4 regions of the Protofrankia symbiont of Coriaria myrtifolia genome follow, and region 1 is predicted to be linked to each of the others. Evidence: riboswitches for the same ligand, from Rfam matches in the RefSeq annotation. Region 1 holds a riboswitch; each other region holds the start of a gene.
The links. Region 1 has a riboswitch for cyclic di-AMP ahead of CM1CMNOD_RS02615 (transglycosylase family protein). Riboswitches for the same ligand answer to the same signal wherever they lie in the genome.

Region 1 (7,439 bases):
TGCGGTGCCGCGGCCACAACCCTGGATTCACACCGTTTGTCGTGCCGCCCAGGAAATCCTGGAAACGCCGGCCCATCCGAGGCGGTTTGCGGACTTCGTGGATCGGGATGGTGCCCGCCACGCGCTCCAGCGTCCCTGCAGACCTGCCGACCCGCCGACAACGGACTGGCCCCGGAACCCGGCAGCGTCAGGGCGGGGAGAAGATGTCGCTGGCTGTGACGGTGAGGGTTTCGGGTGGCGGGTTCCGGATCTCCTCACGGGCGCAGACAGCGAGGCGGATCGATCCGGGAGGGTCCGCTTCCCGCTGGCCGCCACCGTTGCGTGGCCCGGTGCCGTCCTCTCGCGGATTCGCCGTGGGCCCGCCGGGCCGCAGGGCGCGGATCTTCTCCTGTAGGCCGGCGGCCAGCCGTCGGCCGTCGACGCTTCGCGTCCACTTCGCCTCGCCGGCCAGCACGGGATGCCGGTCCCGGCCGGCGAGTACGACCGCGTCGATCTCGTCCCGGCCGCGGCGCCCCAGTAGGGCCCGACCGCGACGATGCCCGGCCCCAGCGAGCCCGCGACGGCCAGCCGTCGCAGATGCTCCCGGAACGCCTCCTCCCATGGCGAGCCGAAATGATCGTCGAGGCTTTCGAGCAGTACGGGCAGCAGCGCCTCCCCGAGGCCGCGGTCGATCTCGGGGCGGAAGCGGGAAAGCGTGCCGAGATAGAAGGCGAGGAAGTTGTCGGCGATCCGGTAGACACGGCGTCGGCTGCGCGCGGTGTCGGTCACCGGCATGACGCGTTCGACGAGGCGCAGTTCGACGAGCCGGTCCAGGGTGCGTGCCGGCTCGGCCCGGATGTGATTCTTGATCTCGTTGTACTGCGTGCGGCCCGAGGCTATGGCGTGCAGCACCGCCGCTGGATGTTCGCTGTGTTCCACCTCGGTCGCCAGCACGAGTTGCCCCTCGGTGAGCAGGGACGCGCCGGGCTGGCAGGCCAGCCGCAGCAGGTTGTCGGTGACGTCCGCGTCCTGATCCCACCACGACAGGTAGAGCGGTACTCCGCCGACCAGCCCGTACACGAACGCCCGGTCGGCCGGGGTGAGCCCGGGCAGCATCAGCGCGGCCTCGTGCGGGCGGAACGGATGCAGCGACAGCGACAGGTCGAACCGGCCGTAGAGCGGTGCCCGCTGTTCCTGGAGCGCGGTCATGTGCCGCACCGCCGACCCGCACAGCAGCAGCCGCAGCCTGGTCCTGCCCGCGGCGCGGTCGAGGAAGGCCCGCAGCACGCCTGGCAGGTCCGGTGAGGTGGCGACGATCTCCGGAAACTCGTCCAGGACGACGAGGAGCGGCTCGTGTTCCGCCGCCGCGGCCAGGTCGTCGAGTGCGTCGTCCCAGTCGGTGTACGGGCGTGCGAGCAGGTCCCGGAACCGTCCGGGGAGGCTGTCGGCGACCTGGCGGGACAGTTGCGCCAGCTCACCCGGGGCGGCGCGGCCGGCGCCGGTGTGGAAGACCGACCGCCGTCCGGCGGCGAAGCGGTGCAGCAGGGCGGTCTTGCCGACTCTGCGCCGTCCCCAGACCACCGCCGGCCGCGGGTCGGTCGAGGCCCACCAGCGTTCCAGCGCGGCAAGCTCTTCGGTGCGATTGACGAACGCCATCCGCCTCTACTTACATCGCCTGTAACTTACGTCGACCGTAACTTACATCGGATGTCAGTAGGCTGCCGGCGGACGTGGGTGTCCCCACGCTGGTGAGGCAGCGGTGAGGCGGCGCCCACGCGTGGCTCAGATGGTCTTGAGGCCCAGGGCGTCGGCCGCCTGAGGGTCGCTGTCGGCGAGGAAGTCGCGGCAGCGGGTCGCTTCCTCGGTCTCGCCGATCGCGGTGGCCGCGCGGGCCAGTGCCGCGAGCGCCCGCAGGAAGCCCTGGTTGGGCTCGTGGGACCACGGAATCGGCCCGTGCCCGCGCCAGCCCGCGTGGCGTAGCTGATCGAGACCGCGATGGTATCCCGTCCGGGCATAGGCGTAGCTGGTCACCGGGCTGCCGGCGTCGAGGGAGCGTTCGGCCAGGGTTGCCCAGGCGAGGCTGGAGTCGGGAAAGTGGCCGGCGACGGTCTCCGGATCCTCGCCGGCGCCCAGCGCCCGCGCCGCGGCGGGATCGATGGTGAGTTTGGTCGGCGGTGGGCCACCGAGCAGATCCGGTCGTCCGGGCGAGGTTGTCATGGGGTTCATCCTGCCGGATCCGATCGGCGGCGCGTCCAGCCGGGAGAGTTCGTCAGATGATGGACCCGCCGGGAGGGGGGTGAGCCGGCAGGTCCATCACCTGATCGGGGCGCGCGGCGGGTAGGTCATCCGGCCGCGACCCGGCGGCAAAGGAACAGCGTTGAGCGTTCCGTAACCTTTGGCCGCAAAATTTCAAGCCGCAGAATTTCAAGCCACAAAATGGCGCGAAAGGTGCGCCTGGTATGTTACAGGACGGTCGGGTTGGTGACCGTGACGTCCCAGAGGTTCTTGCCGACCACACCGGTGCTGCCGTCGTCCACCCGGGTCAGATACGAGTAGAGCGATGCCAGGCCCTGGGACTCCTGTCCGAAGCGTCCGTCCACCTGGAGGATGAACTTCTTCTGGCGCATCTCGCTCTGCCAGACGTAGGCGTCGGGGCGGACCTCGCCGGCCAGCGCGGTGGACAGCGCCGTCCCGGTGAAGTCCTCCGAGTTCAACAGGGACTTGGCGCGTTCCAGCGTCATCGCCGGCTGCACCGGAGTGATCGCGCGCTGTATCGGGCTGCTGGGAGCGGAGGCGGCGGTGCTGCTGGACGACGACGGTGCCGGGCCGTTGCGGGTCAGACCCAGCTGGGCCGAGCAGGACGGCCATGGGGAGCAGCCGCGGGCGTTGTAGAGCTTGTAGGCGGCCTCGTCCTGGAGCGCCGGCGGTGCGTCGCTGGGCAGACCGGAGTAGCCCAGGCTGTGCCAGGTCTTGGCGTCGAACTGGTAGGCGCCATAGTAGCCGTTGCCGGTGTTGATCCGGTAGTTGCCACCGGACTCGCACTGGCGGAGTTTGGCGAAGTCGTCAGAGGTCGCCGCACTCGCGGGTGCGGCCGTGACGGCCAGGCCGCTGCTCACGAGTGCCGTTACGGCACCGGTGGTACGCAGAACCTTCATGACGGTGGAGGGAGGTTGCGGGGCGCGGTGCCTGCCACCAGACGGCATGTGGGTCGGTCCTTCCCGTCGCCTACGAGGTGAGCTGTCGGGTGCGGGCGGGAATCAAGCCCGGCCGGCGGCGCCGAGGGACGCTGCCGGCTTTACCCCAAGGACTCCGTGAGAGGACGTCCGGATGGTGGTTCCCCCGATCCTGTCCTTGTGGCTCCGCGGTAGCTCGGGCCGTACCGAACGGGGACAGGACTCGGCGTCCGTCCGGGCGGCCTCACCGATCCGGCGAGTGGGAGAACTCTAGCGAGTCTGGTTCTATCGAAGCAAATCGGGGTGTCGGATGAACTACACCCACGTGACCGTTATCACCCGAATGGGCTAGGCACCGTGAATGTGTCACCGTACCTGACGGTGTGACTCCGCTTCGCTGCGGGGTCACCTTCTCCGGATTCTGTGACTTATGGTGACGGGTAAAGCTTCTTGCGTATCGATAATGTGCTTGTTGTCACTTCTGGAGCACGCCGGGGAGCAGGATCGTCCGGGTCGGTTCCCGACCCCGCCGGATCGGCTCCCAGGCCGGCCGGATCCGGGGTTCTCCCGGATGCGGCCGGAGGCCTGACACGAGAAGAGATCATGGCTGTGCTGTCCGTGGTGCTCCAGCCCGATCCGTCGGATGTCCAGCCACGGGTGAGCCGCCTGTTTTCGGGCCGTGCGGGCCGCCGGTGGGCGGTGCTGGCCGCCGAGGGGCGTTCGACTGCCGGGTTGTTCAGTCGGCTGTTCAGTCGGTTGTTCAGCCGAAGGTGGCGGCCCTGGTCCGTGGGCCGCAGATGCCGTCCTCCTGCAGGCCCCGCGAGCCCTGCAAGAGGACGGCGGCGAAGGCGGACTGGGGGCCGTAGCGGCCGTCGATCTTGATCCGGTAGCCGAGCCTGTTCATCTGGCGCTGCCAGGCTCGTACGTCCGAGCGCACCTGGTAGATCAGCCCGGTGGTGAACAGCGTGTTGTCCGCGAGACGCTGCGCGCTCTGACTCACCACCCAGCGCTGGGTCCCGGTCGACCCACCCGCGCTCACCGAGCCGCTGCCGGACGAACTGGCCCCGGACGAACTGGCGCCTGCCGCCAGCTGGTCGGCGCCCATCCCCTGGCCGCAGACCGGCCACTGGCCGAAGCCGGACCGGTTGGCCAGTCTCAGCGCGGCCTCGTCCTGGGTGGCGGGCGAGGCGCTGCTGGGCAGCCCGGTGTAGCCGAGGCTCTGCCAGGTGCTCAGCGAGAACTGGTAGGCACCGTAGTAACCGTTGCCGGTACTGGTGCTGTAGTTCCCTCCGGATTCGCACTGGCGTAGCTGCGCCCAGGTGGTGGCGGCGCTGGCGGGTTGTGACATCACGATGCTTCCGCTGACCGCCGCGGCCAGGGCGGGAGCGACCACCAGCGCCCGAGCGCCCAGCCGGGTTCGGCCGGTTTCGTGATGTCGATTTCGGGAACGTGCACTGGACATATTGGTTTATGCCCTTCCCCACGCCTGCGAAGTGAGCTGTCGGGTTCGGGCTGGGACTGCCCGGCCGCATTTGCGGCTTCACCCCGAGGACGCCCGATATCGGCGCCCAGAAGTGGGTCCCCCGTTCCTGCCACAAGTTTGGGTTTTCGTCGGACGAGGGCAGGATTCGGCGTGCCGCCCGACGTGTGTTCGCTGTATCGCGAGCACGGCGCAGACCATAACAACAATTGCTGGGCGCCGAACAAGCGGGGAATCCGCTTCGTGAGGATGCGCACATCGGGCCGACAGCTCTTGCCGGGGCTCGGGAGCGGATGGTAGCGCGCGGGTGCGCGCGCTTATTGCTTTCATCGTACTTTTATTGCCGGGAAAACTCGGTATCCCGTCGTGGCGGTGACGATCGGAACCGGATTATCCGGGTAGGAACCCGTGTGCGAGCCGGCGGTCCGCGTGCTCCGGGCCAAAGGCCGGGCCCGGCCGGCCGGGCGCACGCGGCGCGGAACACCGTTGATTTCGCCGAAGACGCATAGAACGGCAGGACGGTGTGTACCGTACCCGTGATCCGACGATGGTGCGACCTTTCCGGAACCCGCGCCATATGCGGAATGACCGCTGACGGGTGACGGCTGGCGGTCACCCGATGCCCGGGGACTGACGCCCACACGCGAACGCTCGCCAGCCGGACGACGAAGCCCGGTCTGGCGAGCGTGTTGTGGAGCCGTCCCGTCCGAGCGGGGTCAGTTGGCGAGGGAGCGTCCCGCGGAACGCAGGTCCTCACACGCCTTCACGACGCGGGCGGCCATGCCGACTTCGGCCGCCTTGCCGTAGCTGCGCGGATCGTAGTGCTTCTTCACGCCGACCTCGCCGTCCACCTTCAGGACACCGTCGTAGTTCCGGAAGACGTGATCGACGACCGGCCGGGTGAACGCGTACTGGGTGTCGGTGTCCACATTCATCTTGATCACGCCGTAATCGACCGCTTCACGGATCTCGGACAGGTCGGAACCGCTCCCACCGTGGAAGACCAGGTCGAGGGGTTTGGCGTCGGCTGGCAGCCCGAGCTTCTGCGCGACATACTGCTGCCCATCACGCAGGATGCTCGGACGGAGTTTCACATTGCCCGGCTTGTATACCCCGTGCACGTTTCCGAAGGTTGCCGCGACCAGGTAGCGGCCCCGTTCCCCGGCGCCGAGGACCTCGACAGTCCGCCACATGTCCTCGGGCGTGCTGTACAGTTTCTCGTCGATCGCGCCGACGATGCCGTCCTCCTCGCCGCCGACGACACCGATCTCCACCTCCAGGACGATTTTCGCCTGGGCCGTGTCCGCCAGCAGCGCGTCGGCGATTTTGAGGTTCTCCTCGATCTCGACCGCGGAGCCGTCCCACATGTGGGACTGGAACAGCGGCTCGCGGCCCTCCCTGAGCACTCGCTCCTTGGAGATCGCGACCAGCGGGCGCAGGTAGGTGTCGAGCTTGCCGGCAGGACAGTGGTCGGTGTGCAGCGCGATGTTGACCGGATACGCCTTGGCGACATGGTGGGCGAACTCGGCCAGGGCCTGCGCGCCGAGCACCATGTTCTTCACCCTGGTACCGGAGAGAAATTCGGCCCCGCCGGTGGAAATCTGTACGATACCGTCGCTCCCGGCGTCCGCGAAGCCCTTCAGCGCGGCATTCAGGGTTTCACTCGACGTGACGTTGATCGCGGGGTAGGCGAATGCCTCCGTCTTGGCCCGGTCGAGCATCTGGGCGTAGATATCTGGGGTGGCAATGGGCATCGGTCTGGCTCCTGTGGACAGTCGGGGCGCGGCGTGCCCGGTTCGGTGATATTTTACCGATTCGGACGTGTGCCGTGCCGGGAAGTTGCGCGAAGGGTATGACGAACACTCCCCGTCCGGTAGGACGGCCGCAACGGGTGAGTACGGATGGTCTGCCGGGCTTGGTGCACCATGCCGTCGTCCTCACTCTCGGCCTCGTCGAGAGTGGTGTCATCCGTTGGTTTTCGGCTACCCGGTGGCATCGTCCCGCTCGCCGCCGGGGTTGCCCGCGGTCGGCCCGGGCGCGGGCGCGTCGCTCACCGCGCGGGAGCGCATCCAGCAGATCCTCGATCGCGTGGATCTCGTGGCTGCGGCCCGCGTCGACCCGTGCCCGGCAGACACACCCTGGCGGCCGGGGTATCGTCGATCGCGATTTCCGGTGCCATGCCTGGTTATGTTACCGGGAAGCACCCGGCCGCGCCCCGTGCGAATGCGTCGAGAGCCGTCCGTACGACCTGGGCGGTGCCTTCTATCAGCACTTTGGTACTCCGGCCCGTGGCCGTGGCCCGGTTTGTTCCCGACCACGGGCCTTATGCCCCGCCATGCCCTACCGGGATGCCCCGCCACGTGTACCCGCCACATGTCCCTGTCGCGATGCCCTGCCGCATTGCTCCCGCCGTGCCCGAAACGCGCTCCCCGTCGCGGCTGGGCGCGTGACGCGACCGAACCGTCCGGTGTCGCCCGCCGGAGCGGGCGAAGAGATGGCCGTCGGGCCGTTCACCGGCGCGGCGGTGGGCGCGCGCCCAGCCCCCGATGGCCCGTTCTGCCTGCTATTCGCTATTGTGAGCGCCGGCTGGACGACCGACGGCGACACGATAGTGATCTTGGTGGCCGATGGTTCGGTCCGGTAGGCCCGGATCCATGGGCCGGCGGAGGGGGACACGCGCGGGGGGCCGACCGGACGGAAGGTTCCATGGATCGACATCGCGGGTACGACCGTGCTCGCCGGAGGTGGCCTGCTGTTGTACCGGCGGTCGTCCTCGGCGTTCTCGGAACAGCCGTGCTGCTCCTGAC
Region 2 (7,439 bases), on a different contig from region 1:
CGATGGACGACATTCTCGCCAGCGGGCAGGTACCGTCCGGTGGGCTCGCCCTGCTCATAGGTTTCGGTGCGGGCCTGGTCTACGCCGCCCAGGTCATCCAGCTCCCCTGAACGCCTTTCCGGGATCCGTCACCGGCCACACCAGTCAGAGGTACGATTCAAAATGCGCACCAGAAGGGCATCCGACAACAGCTGCCGGATGCCCTTCTGGTACACCAGTCCACGAATCCTTCGGGTAGGCGGCAAAAAACTATTGCGCGCCCTTCTGCTGGATCTGCTGGGCCACTTCCCGCTGGCCGTTCCCCCGCCCGCCGCTCATCGCCTGCTCGGGCTGCGACGCGGGAGCGGGGCGGCCGAGCAGATACCACCCCCACAGCCCCACGGGTACCGGGGTTCGCGGCGGAGTCTCCGCGGCGACGCGCGCGTCCATGGCGTCCATGACATGATCCCAGCTTCCCGCGACCCGCAGCATCAGACCGCCGATGCCGGTCGTGCGGGGAAGATGCGGATGCGAGCGGGTGGGCGCCCGCCGCGCCGACCGTTCGAACGCGCTCGCCGCCCGGCGCCGCTCCGGGTCGGACAGCACCTCGTCCAAGTCGGCGAGCATGGACTCCTCGAGAGCCACATGCCGTTCCCCGAGCTCGGCGAGACGCTCACACAACATCCGCATCGACTCGTTCGGCTGGTGCATGTCACCCTGAATATACTGAGAAATACCACGCGTCACGGATTCGGTTTCCCGTGCCACCATGCGCAGGTCGGTGGCACATGCCTGGCCAGCCGGCGGAAGGTGACGGCGTGCCACCGGATAGACGGCGGTCTGCACCGCGTACATGTGAGCGCTGATCGCCGCGACCGCCGTGTCGGCCGCCCGCAGCAGGCGCCTGGGGTCCTCGGAGGTCGCCACGGCGGAGAACGTCCGAGCGACAAGGTCATCAATGTGATCATGGGCGGCCCTGACCAGGCCGAGCAGGGACGCCGCTGGCTGAGCCCGCTCGCCGGATCCGGTTTCTTTCTCCGTTCTCTCCGGCCGGGCTCCCGCCGGGTCCTCCGGTCGGGCTCCTCCCGAACCTGCCGCGGTCGTCATCGCCGCCCCCTAACACCCTGGAGACCAGGCCTCCCCGGCGCTGCCGATCCGGGAGGAACCCGGGCACGAAAAAATGATCGCGCCACTGTTGGCCCCCGGGTCGGCCGAACCACCCGCCGACCTCGTGCCTGCCGGCTCATGAGCCGGAAACAACAGAATCGGCGCATCATGTCCACTGGTCAAGCTGTGCTTGCGAGGATGGTCCATGCCCAGTCGGACACAGCCTCACCGGATACACCGGATATATCGGCGGCGGACGTGACAGGGTGGGTAACGCGGACTTTCGACAATGATCCGGACAGGCACGGGACGCCCCCGGTAGCCCCCTCCGGGCTGCTGAGCCCCGACTGCCCGGGCAGCACAGTGTCCAACAGAAAGAAATCGGATGACCACGCCTGGCGACAGAACCCTCCTCGCCGACCCCACCGGCATTCCCGGCCGCGCGGACCGCGATGACGTCCGGACACGGGCATGACCGGTACCGAAGAACAGACAGGAGGAGCCGAATGTGACCGACCAGAAATTCGGTGACAATTCCGACGACCGTCACAGCGAGCATCATCTTTTCTCCCGGGGCCACGCCGACCGTGGGACCGCGACTGCCTGGCTGACGGAAGCCGTTACCAGGCGGGTTTCCCTGGTCCGGCTGCACCCGAAGGGACGCCGGCAGCGTCAGGAAGCTCCCTCGGCCCCCTTGGGACGGGTGGTCGCCTGCGAGGTCTACCGGGACGGCCATCGTGATCCACACCCCGTCGACCATGTCGACGCGCTACGGGCAGCCCGCGAACAGCGCAACAGCTTCGTCTGGCTCGGCCTCTACCAGCCGACCGCGGCCGAACTGACCGCCATCGCAGACGTGTACGGGCTGCATCCGCTCGCGGTCGAGGATGCCGTCAACGCGCACCAGCGCCCGAAGATGGAGCAGTACGCGGAGACACTTTTCGTCGTCCTCAAGACCGTCTGCTATGTGGATCACGAGGAGCTGACGGCGACATCCGAGATCGTGCACACCGGCGAGGTCATGGTCTTCCTCGGCCACGACTTCGTCGTCACCGTGCGGCACGGCGAACACGGCGGACTACAGAGCCTCCGCAGCCGGTTGGAGGCGCAGCCGCAGGTGCTCCGACACGGGCCGTCAGCCGTCCTGCACGCCATCTGCGACCAGATCGTCGACGACTACCTGGCCGTCACCGAAAAAATAGAGGTCGACATCGACGCCATCGAGGCGTCGGTCTTCCAGCGGTCGCTGCGGCCCGACACCGGCAAGGTCTACCAGCTCAAACGGGAGGTCCTCGAGTTCAAACACGCAATAATACCGCTGTACGCACCGCTGCGCGCGCTGGCCGAGCCCGGCGTCATCGGGATCGACCCACGAATCCGGGCGTACTTCCGGGACGTCGCCGACCACCTTGAGGAGGTCACCGCGCGAATCGCCCGGTTCGACGAACTGCTCTCCTCGATACTGCAGGCGACCCTGACGCAGGTCACCATCGCGCAGAACGAGGACATGCGCCGTATCAGCGCCTGGGTCGCCATCGCCGCGGTGCCCACCGCGATAGCCGGTATCTACGGTATGAACTTCGAGCACATGCCCGAACTGCGCCAGATCTGGGGATACCCGGCGGTCCTCTGCCTGATGGCGACGGTCTGTTTTTTCCTGTACCGGGCGTTCAAACGGAACGGATGGCTCTGAGCCGAATCCGCCGAATCCGCTGGACCCTCGGCCGCGCGGATCGGGACGGCCCGGCCAGCCGCCGCGCCCGGCGGGCAATCCACGCGACCAGCCGTGTCATGCGGCCAGCTTGGCCTCATGACATGTGGCCAGCCATACGACCAATTGTACGATTCGATCGTATTGTACCGGTTGTCCCATGGCGTGACCTCCCCGTCGGGATTCACGAGGACCACGCTGTCAGCTACCGTAATGGATCGTGTCGGGCTTTCACAGGGGGCCGTTCCCTACTCGGTTCTCCCGATCCTCGCTCGGCGGCAAGCGGCGGCTCCCGATCCTCGGCCGTACCTTTGGCGCCGGCAGCCAGCGCGCCGTCGTCCCGCATCTCCACGACGAGGGCGGCGCGGGCCGATGACCCCATCGATGAACACCGTCCGCAGCGACCTTGTCGCAGAGCTCGCGGCAAGGTTGGAGCAGCTCGACCACCTGCTCGGACGCCTGGAAGACGCCGAGCGGCAGGCCGCGAGCGCCAGCGAGGACCTGATGCGTGCCCGGCACTGGCAGGAGGAGACGCTGCGCGCGATTCAGGACGAGCGCGCCCAGATGCGTACGCACCAGCGTGCTCTGGACAGCCTCGCGGACCGAACACAGACCGCTCTGGCCGCTCTGGCCGCCAGCCATCGCTCGCTGCCGCCGGAGGTCCACGAACTCGCGATCGAACTCCAGGTCCTACAGACCTCCGGTCTGCTCTCCCGCCGGCCGCCTCCCCGCACCCGCCACCAGTAACGACACGCCCTAACGAGGGGAGAGGTAGTGGTCCGCGAATTCGGCAGCGGCGACCGGTGAGGTTCGGAGCCGGTCCAGGCGAACGTCCTGCAGGCGCCGGGCGAACGGGTCGGCAAGTTCGACGTTGACCAGCTGCAGAAGTTTCGTCGATGCTTCCTGCGCCAGCCAGGCCCGGCCCAGGCACACCTCGGAGTAGGCGTTCAGCGGACGTTCGTCCGCGTCGTGCAGGGCTGCCGCCACTGCGAGCGCGAGCGTCTCACCGTCGACGATGGCGAGCCCGGCGCCCTTGGCCGCCGCCGGTGGTACCCGGCGCGCGGCGTCCCCGGCGAGTATGAGACGTCCGAACCGCATCGGTTCGTAGAAGACCGAGTCCATCGCGATGACGTTCGGCGGCTCCAGCAACGGCCCTTCCGCCAGTTGCCAGTCGGCGTCCACGGCGAGCCGGGCGTGCAGTTCCTCCCAGATCCGCTCGGCCGACCAGTCCGCGGCGTCGGCCGTGGCCTCCACCTGTAGATAGAAGCGGCTTGTCCGGTGGTCACGCAGCATGTGGCCGGCGAATCCCCGCGGGCTGACCCCATAAATGATCTTATCCGTGGACGGGGCGACCGCGGCCAGGACGGCGAGCCAGGCCCATGCGCTGTCGCGCTGTCGGATGTGGCGCAACGCGCCCTCGGGGATCGATCCGCGGGAAACGCCGTGATGACCGTCGCAGCCCGCGATGAAACGGCTTTCCACTGTCTGCCGCTGCCCGTCGGCCGTGACGAACGAGACGGCGGGATGGTCGGAGGTCAGCGCGTCCAACATCACGTCAGTGACGCCGAACTCGATGACGCCACCCGCGGCAAGGTAGGCGGCAACCAGATCGGCGACGAGCTCCTGCTGCGGGTAGACGACGTGATGGCGTCCGCCCGCGTGGCGATCATACTCGACGACAAACGCTCTGCGACGATGCCGGAGCTCACAGTTGTGGTGTGGCGCACCTTCGGCCCGCAGGCCGTCGGCAAGCCCGTTGCGCTCCAGGGCGTCCACCGCCGCCGGCCCGAGCAGCCCGGCACGTGGACGGCTTTCCACCCTGGCCCGACTGGCAGCCTCGAGCACGAGCGTGTCGATACCCCGACGAGCCAGTACGACCGCCGCCACCAGGCCCGCGACACCCGCGCCAATCACAACGACGCCCACCCGGCGAGGACGCGGCCGCGAGGCAGACGCGCCCGGCTGGAGCGCGCCGTGCCCGTCCGGTGCAGACCCCGGAGCGGAGCGCGTCACGGCGAGCGCCTCCCCCGGGAGCATCGACACGATTCCTGATCACCCGCCATACTGCCCTGATCACATGGCTGACCCGGACGAACCGATCCGGGCGAGGCACTGCCAGAGTACGACGTCACATTCCGACACGCGTCAGGAGGCCGACAGCCCGGCACCAACCAACCGGACAATTTTCGCAAAAGGAGCGGAGTGTTGCTGGCGGATAGCGCTGATCGCTACCTAAAGTAGCGATATTGTTGACTATCCGTGCCCGAAGGCCCCCAGTCGACCATCTGCCGCCGCTATGGCGTATTGTCATCCTCCGCATCCCGCAAGTCACGGAAAGCGGCACGTCAGCCGAGCGACCAAAGGTCACAAGCCAGCTGGTCGCACCCGACGCCGCCCCGGCCGGCGAAGGAGGATGGGGTAGAACAGCCGGTTATGACACTTCATACAACTACTTGGGGTAGTTGTGAGGGACTAGTGTTTACTAGCGCCATCCGTATGAACTAGTCTCGCGTCGACGGCACGACACACCGGGCCGAACTGCCGAATCCTGCCCGCGGTCCCGGTGTTCCCTCCGAGTCGTCACCAGGGCAGGAGCGGGGGACCCATCCTCCACCGGGCGGCACCGAACCGCGGTGTCGTCCTCGGGGTGAAGTGCGCAGCGCGATGGTCGCGCGACCCACCGGGCAGCCCAGCCCGAACCCGACAGCTCACCTCGCAGGCGAACGGGAAGGATCACAACCTTGTCTGCGCATGATGTGCAGCCTGATCCGGCACTACGATCGCGTTCGTCGCAGACGGCTTCGCCGTCACCCCGCCGGCAGCAGATCGACCGGCACGTCGACCGCCCGACACGTGGCCGACATCGCGCGCCCACGCAGCAGTCCGGAACGGGCCGCTCGCGAGCTCGGGCCGCTGTCGCCGTGATGACCACCGGTACCGTCGCGGTGTCCGGTGTCGCCCTGGCCGGATGTGCCACAGCCGACTCAAATTCCGACGATGCTTCCGTCACCTCGCCCATAACGCTCGGATCACAATTCGGTGGCCAGGCGTCGCTGGCCAGCCTGCGCACCTCCACCATCAATCCGCTGTCCACGGGCGGTTCCGGATCGGTCACCAGTCAGGTGCTCAACCAGACCGACCTGCATCCCAAGACCGGTGTCGTGCTCAAAGTCACGAATTCGGACGTCTCCGTGAAGGCAGACCAGCCGGTGGAGGTGGGATTTCATCTTGAGGACGCGGTCACCCACGCGCCGCTGGCCAACCAGCTCGTCAAGGTCCAGGTGAAGCTGCCGGAGGGATGGGCGACCTTCAAGCACCTTTACACCAACGAGCAGGGCTTCACCAGTTACACTGCCAAGGTTCTCACCACCACGCAGGTCACCGCGATTTTCGACGGAACCGACGCTCTGCGGTCGACACGGTCGACCAACGTCGGCACGTTGACCGTGATCCCCAATACCCCGGCGCCCCGGCCTTCCCAGACTGCCCGCGTCAGTGGCTCGGCCTTGAGCAGCGCCGTCTCAGGCGCACTCGCAGTCGCCAGCTCGTTCGGCGAACGGGCGGTGTATCTTGCGGCCCAGCAGGCCGGCAAGCCCTACGTCTACGGCGCGGAGGGCCCCTACACTTTCGACTGCTCGGGGCTGATCCAGTACGTCTTCAAGCAGTTGGGACGCAACCTCCCCCGCACTGCCGAGGCACAGTACCAGGCGACCACCCGGATATCGCAGTACAACAAGCAGCCGGGTGATCTGATTTTCTACGGCACGCCAGGTAATATCTACCATGTTGGCATTTATGCGGGCGATGGTAAGATGTGGGTGGCGCCCAAGTCAGGCGACGTCGTCTCACTGAGGCCCCTCTACACCACGTCGTATTCTGTCGGCCGGGTTCTCTGACTGAACCGATCAGCCCGCGTCCGCAGCTGGTTGTCAGTACATGGCTTCGTGTACTGACAACCAAACCTTATAAACACAATTCACAGGCGGGTTCCCACACAGCCTCCCCCTCCGGTTGTGCGTGAACCTTGCCGCCAGGTCGAAGTTGTCGATGTCGACACCGGCCTGGCGGCACTCCGCGGGCGGCATCCCGCGATGATGACTTCCGCTGGTCGGACCGAGCCAACCCCCCCAGCTCGGAAAGCCCGGCGGAACAAGAGGCTTCCGCCGGCCGGTCGTACTGGACCCCCCCCACAGTCCGGCCGGTCGGCGGGAGCCGCCCCCTCTCACCGACCGGATGCCCGGCCGAGACCGAAGCTCCCCTCAAGGCGTCTCCTCCGCGAGTTCCCCAAGCCACGGCGGACGACCGGACGCCCGCTCCTACGCCTTGAACTGCCTGGAGAAGTCCCACAGAGCGCGCGTGATCCGCTCGTTCCACGCCCCGTCGACATGCTGGACATGGGTTTCTGGCGAGCAGCTCGGGCTCTGCCCGACCGACCCCACCGTCGCGACGGCGACAAACTTCAGCCCGTTGTCGGGCGCCGCGCAGGCAACCGCGAGGGCGGCACGCCCACCTTCGCCAAGGCCCCAGATGTAGATCCGGGACTGATCGATCTTCGACCGCTCCTGCGACACGTAGCGCACGACGTCACGCAGGTACTGCACGTCCGCGCCCTGAGGATCGTCCAACCTCCATTCGCCGTCCA
Region 3 (7,439 bases), on a different contig from region 1:
GGTCCACCTAACTTTCGATCATGCCTTTGATCTGGGCGAATGCGGTTCGCGATCTATCGCTTTCAGCATCAACGCCGCGGAACGGTGCTGGTCGGGACCGCGACAGCTGGTTCGAGCCCCGTCTGGACGACCACGTCGCGGCCATGCGAACCGCCTCCGCCTCGCCGAGGTACTGGGCAAGCGGTGGCCCACGTCCAGACGCCGTCCACCGTTGTCGTGGCCCCGGCCACCGCGGTCTCACGTGAGCCGGCAGGACAATGCATATGGCCCTGACCGCTTCGCGTCCGTGGCTTCGCTCGTGGATGTCCTCGATTCGGCGGAGATCATGTCTGATACGTTCCGCGCACGGCTGTTCGGCAACCTCGACGAGTTGACAACCACCTCGCGACTGGTGGTGGACCGCCCGGCCGGCAGCAGGCACCCGCGGGTGCCGCAGGCCGTGTATCCCGTCGACTATGGCTACCTGGAGGGCACCGTGGCCGCGGACGGCGCCGGTGTGGACGTCTTCCGCGGCAGTGCCGTCGGCGCTGGCGTGGTGGGATTCTTTGTGACGGCGAATCCGGGCAAGCGCGACGTCGAGGTCAAGGTCCTGATCGACTGCACCGCCGACGAGATCGAGCGTGTGCGGCGACTACTCGACGACCTCCTGGGGATCGGCGGCCTGCTCGTGCGGCGGAACCTGGAGACCGCCACTGGCTCAGACGGCCCGACGGCTGGCGAAAAACTGGGTGCGCAGACGTGGCAGCAGCGGGGACGATAAGAGGCCTGGCACATGACGGGATGCCTTGAGGAGGATCGCTGAGCCGTGCCCGGTCGCGATCTTTCTCGACGGTTCTACGAGCGGGCGGTTCGGCCGCTGATCGCGGACGTGCCTCACGCTGCCGCGTTGCTCGGTGAGGGGTCCGAGGTACTCGGGTTCGACGACGAGGTCTCCACGGACCACGATTTCGGCCCCCGCGTGCAACTGTTCGTCCCTCCAGATCTCGACACCACGCCGATCGGCGTCGCCCTGGAGAGGCTGCCAGCTCGGTTCGACGATTTCCCGGTCGTCTACCCCGACAGCGACCGACACGACGGCCGACCACAGCACCAGGTGGAGGTGACCACCGCGCAGGCGTTCTTTCTCGACCGGCTCGGCGTCGACCCCGCCTGCGGGATGGATCTGGCGGACTGGCTGCTGGCCCCGACCCAGATCATGGCCAGCCTCACGGGCGGCGTGGTCCTGCACGACCCGCTCGATCTACTCACCGCGCGGCGTCGGGCACTGACCTGGTACCCCGACGACGTCTGGCGCTATGTCCTGGCGGCCGGCTGGCTGCGGGTCAGTCAGGAAGAACCGTTCGTCGGCCGCACCGGCGGCCGCGGGGACGACCTCGGCTCGCGCATGCTCGCCGCCCGCGTGGCCCGCGACCTTGTCCGGATCGGCTTTCTCCTCGAACGCCGCTGGGCCCCGTACAGCAAGTGGCTGATGACCGCGTTCGCGCAGCTGACCCTCGCCGACCAGGTCGGTCGGCACCTGCACCGCACGCTCAGCGCGACGCGGTGGCGGGAACGTGAAGCAGCGCTGTGCGCCGCAGCCCGTCACCTTGCCGACGTCACGAACCGGCTTGGTCTGGCTGAGCCTGTCGACCCCGCGCCGCGCCGCTTTCATGCCCGGGACATCCAGGTACTCGGCGCGCAACGCCTCACCCGTGCGCTGACCGATGCGATCAGCGATCCGCAGCTGCGAGCCCTCCTCACCGGGCTCGGACACCGACCCGACGGCCCGCTCGGCCATCTCCCCGGCGCGATCGACCAGGCCATCGACAGCGTCGAGATCCTCACCCAACCGAACCGCCGCCGCGACTATGCCCCCACGCTTGGACTCGGGGCATGAATCTCGCGGCAAGCTGTCCGCGGAGTGGATCGAGCAACTCGGCGGCGCCGGCGACTGGGACGCATGAGCAGATGCACCTCGTGCGTCGGACTGCTTTGCGACGCTGCGGGTCGCAGCTGGGTGGTGGTTCGCACGGCACGCAGGACGCCGGCGGGCGTCGCGCGTGAGGCGGTGCAGTCGTGCGGTTGTGGCTGTCTCTGGCGATAATGGCGATGTGACCGTCGACCTTCGTGACAGCCGGATCGCCGAGGTGTGCCGGCGCTACGGCGTCGCCGAGTTGTCCGTCTTCGGCTCGGTGGCTCGCGGCGACGACACCGACGAATCGGACGTCGACCTGCTGTACGTGCTGGCGCCCAACTCGATGCTTGGCTTCGAGATCGTCGACCTCCGAGATGATCTCGAAAAAATCGTGGGACGTCCCGTCGACCTGGTGCCCAAGTCCCGGTTGAAGTGGGTCATCCGTGACCGGGTGCTCGCGGAGGCTCGGGTCCTCTATGCGGCGTGATGAGCTCTACCTCGTCGACATGATCGAAGCCGCGGTCGCCGCGACGGCGTTCGTCCAGGATGTCGACGAGGCCGCGTTCCTGGAAAGCGATCTGATCCAGAGTGCCGTCCTCCAGAAACTCCTGGTGATCGGCGAGGCGGCCGGACGAGTATCCCCCGAGGTCCGCGAGCGCTGGCCCGACCTGCCGTGGCGGCCTGTCACAGGATTCCGCAACATCGCCGTTCACGCATACTTCGAGGTCGACTGGTCAATCGTGTGGCGAATCGCCACGACCGCGCTGCGGGAACTCCAGGAGCAACTGCTGACGCTCCTCAAAGCCGAGTTCCCACTCATCGCCAGCCAACTCGACCAGCCGCACTGACCGCGCGCTTGCCTTCGCGTTCCATGTCCGGCCACAGGTGACGATGGACCTGCGACGGAAACGTCTCCGAGCCTCGGCCGGTCTGTGGATGTGGCTGTCGGCAGACGGGCTGAGGTGCCCGGAACCGCCAGGTATACGGAACACTTGTTCGCCTCGGTGGACGATGTTGCGGTCGGTGCAGTCGGTGCGGTCACGGAGCATCGTCCCTGGCCAGGGCCCGGGTGGCGACCGGGTGGATGGCGATTTCAGGGCCTGCAACCAAGATCAATCGGTTCGGATGCTGGTACACAGGGTCCACCCCCCGTGACCTGCGCGAACAGGCCGCGGAGGTTGCTACGGAGATCGGTAACTGGCCCCGGTGGTGACGTGGTGGTGACGTTGCAACGGCAACCAGATGTCATCTCGTAGATGGCGACCACGGACAGTGGTTTCCAGTCGTCGGCCGTTGAAGAGGGCCGTGGTGGACGGCGGGTGGTACCGATAGTGCGAAGAGGCGCCGGACGGTGAGCCGGTATGCCTACGACCCTGGTCGCCGTGCGGTCGTTGTCTCCTGGGCCACCGGAAGCGGAGATCTGGCGGCAACCGTGGCCACCCTCTCCCCGGCAACCCCCGACCGCGACGCTCTGCGGCTGGTCGAACAGTTGACCTTTCTCACCGCCGCGGTGTGGCGTACCTACACCCACCCCGCAAGCGCCGCTCCGGATCTCACCGCCGGCAGCGAAGGTTGGCGATGTGACAACGACCGGCAGGCGTTCACCGGCGTGCTCACCGCAATCCTGACTCCCGAGCTCGCGCGCATCACAGATGCACCGGCGTCCCGGACGGCCGTGCGGCCGCATTTTCCCGCCACCACAGCGGCCCAGCGCAGCGCCGATACTGCCCGTGCACCCGCTCCGCGACCACCCCACACCCCGGACACACCACACCCGACGCCCGGACACGTAACCGCAGCCGATTATCGGCCCGGTCCACCCCGTCGACGAGCACACCCGACAGATGCGGAAGAAGAACCCCAAGGTCAAAGAGGCACCCGGCACATGATCACAGCAGACTGATCGTGCTCAGCGAGCACCCCGAGGGCCACTCCGATCGCAAGATCAGGAACAGATCCAGTTTTCACCCGATGCCGACAGCTGCCGAGGTGGGCACGGTTGACCGGGCTCGGACCCGTCTAGGCCCCCTGCGAGCGCGTGGATGTGGGAGGAGTCGACCAGCGCCCGGTGCAGGTCGAGCAGGCCGGCGGCGGTGCACTCGTCCAGCAGGTTCTCGTGCAGGCGCTGCCAGACGCCGGCGGCGTGCCAGTCGCGCAAGCGCCGCCAGCACGTCACCCCGAACAACGTCCTCGGCAATTCCCGCCAGGGCACGTCGTTGCGCAGCACCCACACGATCCCCTCCAGGGCCGCCCGGTCGTCGACCGGCAGTCAACCGGGGTAGCGGAGCCGCCGTTCCCGGGCCGGGATCAGCGGCTCCAGCCGCTTCCACAGTTCCTCGCTCACCGTCTCCTCGTCACGCATGACCGAGGTCTACCGGCGGAACCCGCCCGCTCCTGGTACGACACACCGCAGTTGATCAGACTTTGTGAAACGAGTTGTTAGTCGCTGGCCGGGTCGATGTCCTGATACCAGGGCGACCGGTAGGAACGCCAGTTCCGGTCAGCGGCGAAGGAAGGGGGTGGGACACCGCCGGCATCCTGGGGAGCGTCGCCGGTGGTGTTCTCGCCCTCGTTGCCGGCCGGACTCGTCGGTTGTTCCTGGGCATTCGCCTGTTGCGGTCCGGTAGCGGTCGGAGCCGTGTCGGTGGCGCTGCCGACTTTTCCGCCCCAGCAGGACCGCGATGCATTCCATGGAGCCGTGCCCTGCTGGGCGTACAGGATCCGGGCGCGTTTCCATTGCTCGGCAACGCTGGCGTTCTGTGGCAGCCCGGTTCCACCGGTCGCCTGCCACGTGCTGGGAAGAAACTGGAACAGTCCGCCGGCGCCTATCGAGTTGACGACAGTCGGGTTGCCTCCGGACTCGCATTGAACAATTGCCGACAATATCTGGTCCTCGGGCGGTGCCGCGCTGGCGGGCCCCGAGAGTCCGATGCCGGCGCCGCCGATGGCGGCGGCGAGCGTCGGAATGGCGACTAGCGCGCGGGTATAACTTGTGGTCTGCCTGGTTTTGCGATGCCGGGCACGCGCATGGGACATCTTGATGCCCTTTCCCTACGCCTGCGAGGTAAGCTGTCGGGTTCGGGCTGGGAAATGCCCGGCCGCATCCTGCGGCTTCACCCCAAGGGTGCTGTGCAGCGCCCGGGAAGTGGTTCCCCCGCTCCTGCCGTTGGTTTGACGGTCATCGGACGGGGCAGGACTCGGCGTGTTTCGCCCGATGCGCGCCCTCCTTGCGAAGGCACGGCAGAACCCTAGCCGCGAAGGGCAGCCGGCCGGCAAGGCGCGGTGAAAAAGCGCACAACCGAACGTCGACACTTGATTTCGACCTCGATTGCCGGTAGCGTGTGCATGCGCGCGCGTATATTTAAGCAGTCGCAGCAGGCGGGTCGTCTCCGTGGCATCTTTACCACCTTTTGACGCAGATTTTTGCACGCTTTGTGGACAATCGGATCGACCGGGTAGCATCGAGATTTCGAGTTCTGTTGGCAGACCGTGCCACAGGCCGTGACATTGACCATCCATGCGAAGCTGTGGCTGCGCAGAGTCAGACTCCTTGGATGACCATCCGCGCGACCAAGCCGGCGATCACGATTCTGGCGTCCGGGAATCCGCCTCTTTTCTCGGACGTTGAAACCCCGAACAAAAATGACGAAACGATGGAGCCTGCCGCAGTACATGGCCGTGATAAGCGGCAGGATTCGTACCGTCGGAAGGCGGCACCCCGGCGGTGTCGAGAAACAATGATGTTTCCCGATGTCAGTGACCATATGAAATAGAATCATTGCCGATGGTACCCGAGTCCGCCCCAACCCCCTTCCGTAGATAGAAACCATCGTCACCACAACGGTTTCTATCTACGTATTCTGGTCGGGGATGTGGGTAGGAGCACCGAACAGCCAGGCCAGGATGACGGCCGCCAGCGTCTCCGCGGTGAGCAGGGCGACGAGGACGACCAGCTGGAACCGTGCCGCGTCCGTGGGGCTTGCCCCGCCGAGCAGGGCGCCGACGAACGCGCCGGGCAAGGTGACCAGCCCGACCGTGCGGGTCTGGTCGACGGCGGGCAGCAGGGCCTCCCGGACGGCGGTACGGGTGAGGTCCGCGACCGCCTGGCGCGGTGTGGCGCCGAGGGCGAGCCAGGCCTCGACCTCGGCGCGGCGGCGCACCATCGCGTCGAACAGCCGCCGGCCGGTGAGGGTGCAGGCCGTCATGGCCCCGCCGATCACGATCCCGCCGGCTGCGACCAGATAGCGTGCGGATCGGTCGAGCAGCGGGACGGCGAAGATGATCCCGAGTGTGACCGCCGCGCCGACCGTGCAGGCGGTGAGGACCACACGCCCGGCGTGGGGGAAGCCGGTGAGGCGGCCTGTCGCGGTCAGGGTCGCGACGGTGAGCATCACGGCGAGGACCGCAATCGTTGTTGCTGGAGCGGCCAGCACCCCGCGCAATGCCAGGCCGACCAGGGCGAGTTGGGCGACCGCGCGGGCCGCGGCGGTGACCATCGCCCGGCGAAGCGGCACCCGGGCGACGGTGAGGCAGATGACTGCAACGGCCAGCAGACCACCTAGGCCCGCGGTCATCCGTACGACATCGCCCACAGGCTTACTGTGCGGCCCCGCGCCGCACAGGGTTCGGCTGGCGGGCCGACGTGAGACAGCGGGGGTCCTTGAAGCCAAAGCCGGGACCCGGCGAATTGGCTACGTAACTGAGGCGGAACCGACACCATCCAGAGCTACATGGCGGGTGGTGACTGGAGTTGACCCGAGTGCCGGACTGACTCGACGAGGTCCCCCTATCGCGCCACCGTGGAGACTGCGCCCGGTTCCACCCACCAAGGCGTCGCCGGCACCGGCCCCTTGGGCTCCGGAAGTCCACGCTGCTCGCCTGCCTGGCCGGTCTCGACAAGCCGTCGGGTGGTGCCCGTACGGGTCGGCGGAGTTCGTGTCAGCCATCGGCCCGAAGTCGAGCGGGTACGACTGCGGGCCCAGCGCATCGGCGGTCCTGCTCCGGTCCGGGAACCTCGTCCAACCTCAGCGTCTGCAACAACGTCCGCCTTACCCACGCCGTGACGGCCGTGGACGGTGGTGACGAGGACATCACAGCTCTACTCGACCACGCCGGGCTCGGGCAACCGTGCCCGCACCCTGCCGCAGGAGCTGGCCGGTGGTGAACTCGCCCGCGTGGGGCTGGCCGTCGCGCCCGCCAACGACCCCGAGGCGCTGCTCGCTGACGAGTCGACCGACGAACTCGACGGCTACACCGAGTAGCACATGCTGGGGCTGCTGCGAGAACGGGCGGACGCTGGGCACGGCGCGCTGATTGTTACATACAGCGTCGAGAGCGTCCAAACCACCGACTCATGTTATCACTCTAAGTGGCAGAAAGATCGACGTGTGGTGAGTGGGAGTTCCGCGCAGGGAGGCGCCGGGACGTGCTCGTCGACTGCCTGGACTGACCCAGCCCCGGGGGAGTACGCCGGCTCCATCTCGTCCCGGTCCGGGTCGGGCGGGAGGGTGCTGGTGGGCGAGGACCGGGCAACGCACCTGGAACC
Region 4 (7,439 bases), on a different contig from region 1:
GGCTGGGACGCCAACATCCCCGTCTTCCCCGCCGACGGCAGGGGCCTGGCCACCCGGGACTCCTCCGGGAAGGTCCTCAACGCCGTCGCCGCCCGGGTGCCCTGGCTGGTCGGCGGCTCCGCCGATCTTGCCCCGTCGACGAAGACCCGGCTGACCGTCGACGGCGCTGGGGACTTCCAGGCCGCCAGCCCGGGCGGGCGCAACCTGCACCTTGGCGTCCGCGAGCACGCGTCGGCCGCGGTGGCCAACGGGCTGTCCCTGTCCGGGCTGCGGCCGCTGTGGTCGACCTTTCTGATCTTCTCCGACTTTGCCCGCGGTGCCCTGCGGCTGTCCGCGCTGATGGAGCTGCCGGTCATCCACGTGTTCACCCATGACTCCATCGGGGTCGGGGAGGACGGGCCGACGCACCAGCCGATCGAGCAGCTCGCCTCGCTGCGGGCCGTCCCCGGCCTGCTGGTGATCCGTCCCTGTGACGCGGGCGAGGTCGTGCAGGCGTGGCGGGTGGTCATGGGCCTGCGGCAGGAGCCGGCCGCGCTCGTCCTGAGCCGGCAGGCGCTGCCGACGCTGGACCGGGCCCGCTACGCCGACGCCGCCGGGCTCGCCCGCGGCGGCTACGTGCTGGTCGACCCCGCCGACGGCGATCCCGAGGTGATCCTGATCGGTACCGGCAGCGAGGTGCACCTGGCCCTGGCCGCCCACGAGGAGCTGACCGCGCAGGGGGTGCGCGCCCGGGTGGTCAGCCTGCCGTCCTGGGAGCTGTTCGAGCGGCAGCCCGCGCAGTACCGCGACCAGGTGCTCCCACCGGCGGTCCGCGCGCGGGTCGTGGTCGAGCAGGCGGCCACGCTCGGCTGGGAACGGTACGCCGGCCCGGACGGGGTGATCATCGGTATGCGGACCTTCGGCGCGTCCGCCCCGCTGCGGGCGTTGCAGACCAAGTTCGGTTTCACCCCGCAGGCGGTGGTCAGTGCCGCCAGGCAGAGCCTGGCCGCCGTCAGCGCTGTTGGTGACCCGGCGTAGACCGCGAGGATCCGGATCCGAAGATTTCGGTCACGATGTCGACGGCCGGCTGGTTCCCGGGGGAGTCCGCGGGAGCCGGTCGGCCGACGGCCCGTTCCGGTGTTTCCGCGATCGTTCCCTGCCGATCGTTGTCGGTTGTTGTCGGTTGTTTTGCGCTCCGGGTGTCGGCTTGACCTGGCTGTGCGCACCTGAGACGGTGAACAGGCCCCATGGTCGTGCGAGCGGTCCTGGGGTTTGGTTGTGCACAGGTTCGTCTGGTGTGCAGGTGACTGGGTACAGAGCTGGTTGGCACAGAGGTTGTACAGGGGCAGACGTGGTGGGTACCGGTAGGATTCTGCGTTTCGACGGGGTTCGTGGCTACGGTTTCATAGCGCCTGACGCTGGCGGCGACGATATTTTCATGCACGCAAACGATCTTCAAGATGAGAAGCATCTGTTCCAGCCCGGAACGCTGGTGGAGTTCGAGGCGGAGGAAAGCGACAGGGGCCCGAAGGCGTCGGTCGTCCGCCTGGCCCGTCGGGCCCAGGCCCGTCCGGCGCCAGCGAGTCCCCTGGCTTCCCCGAGCATGGCCAACGGGCGTTCGGACGCCGATGACGACGACATGTGCGACGTCCTCACCGTCGGGGAGTTCCGACACCTGCTGACCGAGACGCTCATCGAGTCGGTGCCGACCCTGACCGGCGGCCAGATAAGCCAGATACGGCAGCGGCTGACCAGCCTCGCGCAGGCGCGTGGCTGGGTCGAGTCCCAATAACCGGCCCGCTCAGGCCCCTACCGGCCCGGCCCGGAATCTGTCGACCCGCGCCGGTGCCCGGGCGCGTCGTTGCTGCCCGGACGCTGCGCCGGCCACACGGCTGGCCACGCTGCGCTGGCCGTACCACTGACCACACCATGCGCACGGCCGGATCTGTGACGTTGCTCCGGCTGGTCGATTCGCCTACCTGCGGGCGATCCGCCTGCCCGGCTGCGAAACACAGAAACACAACAGCGGAAAAAATGTTGCTGCCGGTCCGCGTTGACTGTTGCACGATACGCACCGGTTATCCGTGGAAGCGGTGTGTAGCGCCGTCACGCTGTGGCCAGCTTGTACCGTCTCGGCGGTCATCCTGAGACAGCACGCGTAAATGATACGCACAGTGAGTGCTGTACGTCGACATGCCGAGAAAACCGCCGCTTGCGACTACCGAAAGTAGTTCGCTACGTTGGCCGGGTTCTCAACGGCACCGGACCGCACGCCGAGTTCTGTCCACGGTCCGGTGTCTTCCGACTAGCGATCGCCAGGACAGAAGCGGGGGACCCACCTTTCCGCCGGACGTCGCCACCACGGTGGCCGTCCTTGGGGTGAAGTCGGCCGCGTGTATCCGCGCGTCGACCGGGCTTCCCGGCCCGAACCCGACAGCTAACCTCGCAGGCGTATGGGAAGGATCAGCGTTGCCTGCACATCAGGTGAATTCAGGTCCGGCTGCCGTACATCGTTCCAATTCCAATTCCAATTCCAATCCCGGCCCCAGGCGCGGTCGTCATCGCGCGCCCACGACCCGCTCCACCCTCGGCCGGATATCGGCGCGTACCGCGGTCGCCGCCGCGGCCACCGGCACTGTCGCCCTCTCCGGGCTGGCCTCGCCGGCCCTGGCGAACGACCGGGGCCTGGACACGGGCGGGACGGGCCGGACCGACGCCGCCACGACCAGTACGACCACCGCGACCAGCACGAACGCTGCCCGGTCAGCCGCCTTTACGATCACCCCGGCCGCCACCACGGGCACGGGCACGCTGGCGGCGCAACCGGTGAGTTTCTCGACGTCCTCCGCCAGCGGCTTCGGGGCGAAGCTCGTCTATCTGGCGTCGAAGCAGGCCGGCAAGCCGTACGTGTGGGGTGCCGAGGGGCCGCGGGCGTTCGACTGCTCCGGCCTCGTCCGGTACATCTACAAGCAGCTTGGCCGCAGCGTCCCGCGGACAGCCAACGCGCAGTACAACGCCTCCCAGAAGCTGTCGAAGAACGCCCGGCAGCCCGGTGACCTCATTTTCTTCGGCCGGCCGGGAGGCATCCACCATGTGGGTGTCTACGCCGGGAACGGGATGATGTGGGCCTCCCCGCACACCGGGGCCGTGGTCCGGCTCCAGAAGGTCTACACCAGTAACTATCTGGTCGGCCGTATCAGGTGACCGACCGCCCGGGCCGGGCTGGCGGCCACGGGGTGTCCAGGAGCCCCGGGCGGACAGCGCGGGAAACCACGGGTGGACGCCACGAAAATTTCTCCCGGTTGTTGCCGGACAGATTTTCTCGGAACACCGTCGGATTCTTTTGGCTCCCGTTCCGGGTGTTCAAAAAACGCCTGTAGAAACGCATTGAATTGCCTTTTTGGCGCTCTGGGGGCGACACCGGAGCCTCCTGAAGCAATGTGGTGAACGGCCTGTTCGGCGACCCGAATGACGTTTTCCCAGCGGCTGGTAGAGAACTCGGGAAATATAGTTCTCGAGCCGGCCCTAGAGAGTACTGTGCCGGCATTTCCGGCAACGGGCGATCCTTTCGACGATATTTTAGGTGAGAGTCTGATTATGGCCAGGGGAAGGCACAGAAAACCCGGTCGGTGCAACGGCGCCGCATTAGCGGGCACCGTCGGGCTCATCGGGACGACGGCTGGAATGATGCTGACCGCGGCTCCGGCCAGCGCGGCCGGGACGTCCGGGTCCGCCGTCGTCACCGACACGACCATCGCCCGCGTCGCCGCGAACGCGGGGCTGCCCAGCTGCCGAGGGGTGCCGCTGGGCACCTGGGTGGCGGTGGCGCTCGCGGAGTCCGGTGGCAACGCCAAGGCGCGTAACGCGCGCGGTGAGGACTCCCGCGGGCTCTGGCAGATCAACGCGCGGGTCCACGCGAGCTGGCTGGCGGGCAGGAACCTCTACGACCCGGCCACCAACGCGTGGGCTGCGAAGAAGGTGTGCGACAGCCAGGGCGTGCGTGCCTGGAGCGCCTACACCAATGGTTCCTACCATCGTTATCTGACGCGGGGAAACACCGCCGCGGCGGCGGTGAAAGCCAGCCCGGCGAGCGCGTCGACAACACGGTCGAGCACCCCTGTCCCGGCCGTCAGCGGGATCAGCTACACCAGCCGGAACTGTTCGGTCCCATCGTCCGCGGCGACCGTGAGAAACGGCAGTAAACCGCGTACCGAGGTGGCCAGGGTACAGCAGCGGCTGACCGATCTCGGATACTCTCTCGCGGTCGACGGAATATTCGGTCCGCGGACCACCAGGGTGGTGAAGGATTACCAGCGGCAGCACGGCCTCGTGGCCGACGGAATAGTCGGCGCCCGCACCTACGCCCAGCTGTTCCCATGCGGCTGACAGCTGGGTGCTACTGACGGCCCTGGGTACCTCCCCCTCCCTCGGGTGCCCGGGGCGCCACCGTCCGCGGGCGGCCCCGGCCCTGGCCCACCAGGCCGGGGCCGCCGCGGACGGTGCGTACCGCTGGACAACGGCCGTCAGGTCAGCGCCAGTTCCTGCGGGACGACGATGACGTCGACGAGCGCGCCGCGCCGCCACACGGTCAGTTCGAGCGGGCGGCCGATGGTGTCCTCGGTCATCAGCCGTTGCAGGTCCCCCGGGGTGGCGACCGGCTGCCCGGCGACGGAGAGCACCAGATCGTCGGCGAACAGGCCGGCACGACCGGCCGGGCTGCTCACGACGACCTCGGCCAGCCGCACGCCGTGCCGCCGACCGAACCGCTCGGCCAGGTGCGGCGGCAGCGGTGCCCGGGTGCTGGCGACCCCCAGGTAGGCGCGCCGTACCCGGCCGTCGCGCATGAGCGCGGCGAGGATGTGACGGGTGGTGGTGTTGACCGGGACGGCGAGCCCGAGCCCGATCCCGGCGACGGCGGTGTTCACCCCGACGACGTGGCAGTCGGCGGTGACCAGCGCGCCGCCGGAGTTGCCCGGGTTGAGCGCCGCGTCCGTCTGGATCACTTCGTCGATGACGCGGACGGTGGCGCCGGCCCGGGTGGGCAGGGAGCGCCCGAGCGCGCTGACGACCCCCGCGGTGACACTGCCGGTCAGGCCCAGCGGGTTGCCCACCGCGACGACGAGCTGACCGACGGAGAGTGTGGCGGCGTCGCCGAGCGTCGCCGGGGCCGGCGTGCCGCCGCGGGCCCGCAGCACCGCGAGGTCGGAGAGCGGATCGGCGCCGATCACGTCCACCTCGCTGTGGGTGCCGTCGGCGAACTCGGCCAGGCCCGCCGCGCCGCCGCGGCCGGCCTGTCGTCCCGTGCGCCTCGATCCACTGTCGACGACGTGGGCGGAGGTGAGCAGGAAGCCGTCGTCGGTGAAGACCACGGCGGATCCGGCTCCCTCGCCGCGCGGCGTCAGTACCCGCAGGCTCGCGACGGCGGGGGAGACGGTTGCGGCGACTCGGGTGACGACCTGTGAGTAGGCATCGAGCGGATCCTGCATCCTGGCCTCCCATCCTGCTTACATAATTACGTCATTAGAAGCAGCGGATGACGCCCAATGTTCCCTGAGTGTTCCCGAGGTTCCCTGGGCCTGTTCGTTCCCCGCGACCGGCGGCGGGACGGCGGCGGGATGTAGGTTCACCGACGTGGTCGAGGTGTCCAGGCAGCGCTTCGAGGACCTGGTGGCCGAGGCGCTGGACAGCCTGCCGCCCCAGCTCGGCCGCCAGATGTCCAACATCGCGGTCGTCGTCGAAGACGAGCCGCCGTCACCGGGGCTGCTCGGGCTCTACGAGGGCGTGCCGCTGACGCAGCGGGGTGACTGGTACAGCGGGGTGCTGCCGGACCGGATCACGATCTACCGGTGGCCGATCTGCGACCTGGGCCGCACCGAGGAACAGGTCGTCGAGCAGGTGCGGGTGACCGTCATCCACGAGGTGGCCCATCACTTCGGTATCGACGACGGGCGGCTCGCCGAGCTCGGCTGGGAGTAGGAACCCGCCGGCGGTCACCGCGGCCCACGCCATCCATTGTGCCGCTGTGTGCACGATGTCGCTGTGTGCTGCTGCTCCTGTTGTCCCGCTCCGGGCGAAGTCACTGTTTGTAGTGTCCTTGTTGGCAGATAGTTGACTTATGGTTGCTCTACGTGTCTACTTCATGTCGTGGTCGGTCAACTACGGAAAGTCGTTACCCGGCCATCTCGTCGCTGTTGAGGCGACGTGTCCCGCAGCGCCGCGCCAGTGCGCGAGCTGCCGGTGCATGAGTTGGCCAAGGAACAAAGGAGCAACTGTGTGTAGGAAGCTGAAAGCGGCGTTCGCCACCGCTGTGCTGGCTGGCAGCCTGGGGGCCGTGCCGTTGCTGTCCGGGCAGGCCGCCGTCGCAGCCCCGGGCGGGGCGGGCTCCAGGCCGTCCAACCTGCAGGCGGTCGGCCTGACCAGCGACGGCAGCAGGCTGGTCCCGTTCTCCGTTCGCTCCCCGCAGCGCGCGGGATCGGGGGTGCCCGTCACCGGGCTCATCGGCCAGGACACCCTGCTCATCGGGATCGACTACCGGCCCCAGGACGGGCTGCTCTACGGCGTGGGCAACGGTGGCGGTGTCTACACGCTGAACACCACCACCGGGGTGGCCACCGGGGTGGCCACCGGCGTGTCCCACCTGGGTGGCCCACCGTCCGGTTTCACCTCTTTCGGCGTTGACTTCAACCCCGTCAACGGCCTGCTGCGCGTCGTCAGTGACTCGAGCCAGAACCTGCACCACGACGTCGTCGCCCATGTGACGAATGCTGACACCCCGTCGTCCGCCCTCGGCGTCACCGCCATCGCCTACACCAACAACGACAGCGACCCGGCGACCGGTACCACGCTGTACGACATCGACACCAACCTCAACCAGCTGGTGATCCAGTCGCCGCCGAACAACGGCACCCTCGCCACGGTCGGCGCCCTCGGCGTAGACCCGGCTCTCAATGCCGGTTTCGACATCTACAGCACGGTCTCCGGAGGCAGCGCCGTCGACGCCACCGGGTTCGCGACGCTGTCGGTCGCCGGGCAGTACGGCCTGTACTCGGTCAACCTGATCACCGGGCACGTCGATCTGATCGGGCAGTTCCCGACCGGAACCGCGATCTCCGACCTGGCCGTGAAGCCGTAACGACAGCTCCCGTCCACGGCTCTTCCCCGTTCGTGGCCCGTTCGCGGCCCCCGGTCGATCACGGACCGGGGGCCGCATCGCGTTTCCGACAGGAAAGGCCCGTCCGTCCTGGTCATCCCCGGTGGATCGCTGTAGTCAACGCTGTTGACGGCACTGGCGCGACGATCTGATCTTCGAAGTGTCCCCGGCCGCGGGTCCTGTCCACCGGGGCGGTCACCGGAACCGCTGGCAGCGACGCCGGTACACGGCTGGTGGGCAGGCCGGCCATGACGGCCATCCGAGCGAACTCGGCCGCGTCGTGGACGGCGGCTCCGCCGTGGTCGTTGTT

Region 2: another riboswitch for cyclic di-AMP. It lies ahead of CM1CMNOD_RS20295 (C40 family peptidase); the one in region 1 lies ahead of CM1CMNOD_RS02615 (transglycosylase family protein).
Region 3: another riboswitch for cyclic di-AMP. It lies ahead of CM1CMNOD_RS24140 (transglycosylase family protein); the one in region 1 lies ahead of CM1CMNOD_RS02615 (transglycosylase family protein).
Region 4: another riboswitch for cyclic di-AMP. It lies ahead of CM1CMNOD_RS23990 (C40 family peptidase); the one in region 1 lies ahead of CM1CMNOD_RS02615 (transglycosylase family protein).

Annotation. Positions count from the first base shown of each region.
Region 1 covers NZ_CAAAFS010000050.1:6,472-13,910, forward strand. The annotation lists gene CM1CMNOD_RS02600 (ATP-binding protein) at 28-1,635, opposite strand; gene CM1CMNOD_RS02605 (DUF3151 domain-containing protein) at 1,762-2,196, opposite strand; gene CM1CMNOD_RS02610 (transglycosylase family protein) at 2,442-3,182, opposite strand; cyclic di-AMP (ydaO/yuaA leader) riboswitch at 3,188-3,353, opposite strand; gene CM1CMNOD_RS02615 (transglycosylase family protein) at 3,913-4,614, opposite strand; cyclic di-AMP (ydaO/yuaA leader) riboswitch at 4,621-4,769, opposite strand; gene fbaA (class II fructose-bisphosphate aldolase) at 5,349-6,386, opposite strand; gene CM1CMNOD_RS22770 (CAP domain-containing protein) at 7,426-7,439, shown strand, end outside.
Region 2 covers NZ_CAAAFS010000346.1:14,145-21,583, forward strand. The annotation lists gene CM1CMNOD_RS20270 (beta-ketoacyl-ACP synthase III) at 1-110, shown strand, start outside; gene CM1CMNOD_RS20275 (hemerythrin domain-containing protein) at 250-1,086, opposite strand; gene corA (magnesium/cobalt transporter CorA) at 1,595-2,779, shown strand; gene CM1CMNOD_RS20285 (hypothetical protein) at 3,182-3,544, shown strand; gene CM1CMNOD_RS20290 (4-hydroxybenzoate 3-monooxygenase) at 3,554-4,834, opposite strand; cyclic di-AMP (ydaO/yuaA leader) riboswitch at 5,358-5,533, shown strand; gene CM1CMNOD_RS20295 (C40 family peptidase) at 5,722-6,693, shown strand; gene CM1CMNOD_RS20300 (PHB depolymerase family esterase) at 7,114-7,439, opposite strand, start outside.
Region 3 covers NZ_CAAAFS010000290.1:2,482-9,920, reverse strand. The annotation lists gene CM1CMNOD_RS16265 (inorganic pyrophosphatase) at 326-760, shown strand; gene CM1CMNOD_RS16260 (DUF4037 domain-containing protein) at 806-1,876, shown strand; gene CM1CMNOD_RS16255 (nucleotidyltransferase family protein) at 2,091-2,381, shown strand; gene CM1CMNOD_RS16250 (HepT-like ribonuclease domain-containing protein) at 2,371-2,742, shown strand; gene CM1CMNOD_RS16240 (transposase) at 3,840-4,163, opposite strand; gene CM1CMNOD_RS24140 (transglycosylase family protein) at 4,334-4,930, opposite strand; cyclic di-AMP (ydaO/yuaA leader) riboswitch at 4,935-5,107, opposite strand; gene CM1CMNOD_RS16230 (ABC transporter permease) at 5,746-6,468, opposite strand; gene CM1CMNOD_RS16225 (hypothetical protein) at 6,973-7,155, shown strand.
Region 4 covers NZ_CAAAFS010000196.1:3,331-10,769, reverse strand. The annotation lists gene tkt (transketolase) at 1-1,017, shown strand, start outside; gene CM1CMNOD_RS11080 (cold-shock protein) at 1,331-1,771, shown strand; cyclic di-AMP (ydaO/yuaA leader) riboswitch at 2,283-2,445, shown strand; gene CM1CMNOD_RS23990 (C40 family peptidase) at 2,449-3,183, shown strand; gene CM1CMNOD_RS11070 (peptidoglycan-binding protein) at 3,577-4,365, shown strand; gene CM1CMNOD_RS11065 (S1C family serine protease) at 4,503-5,465, opposite strand; gene CM1CMNOD_RS11060 (metallopeptidase family protein) at 5,611-5,955, shown strand; gene CM1CMNOD_RS11055 (DUF4394 domain-containing protein) at 6,251-7,111, shown strand; partial or broken gene CM1CMNOD_RS11050 (DUF72 domain-containing protein) at 7,224-7,439, opposite strand, start outside.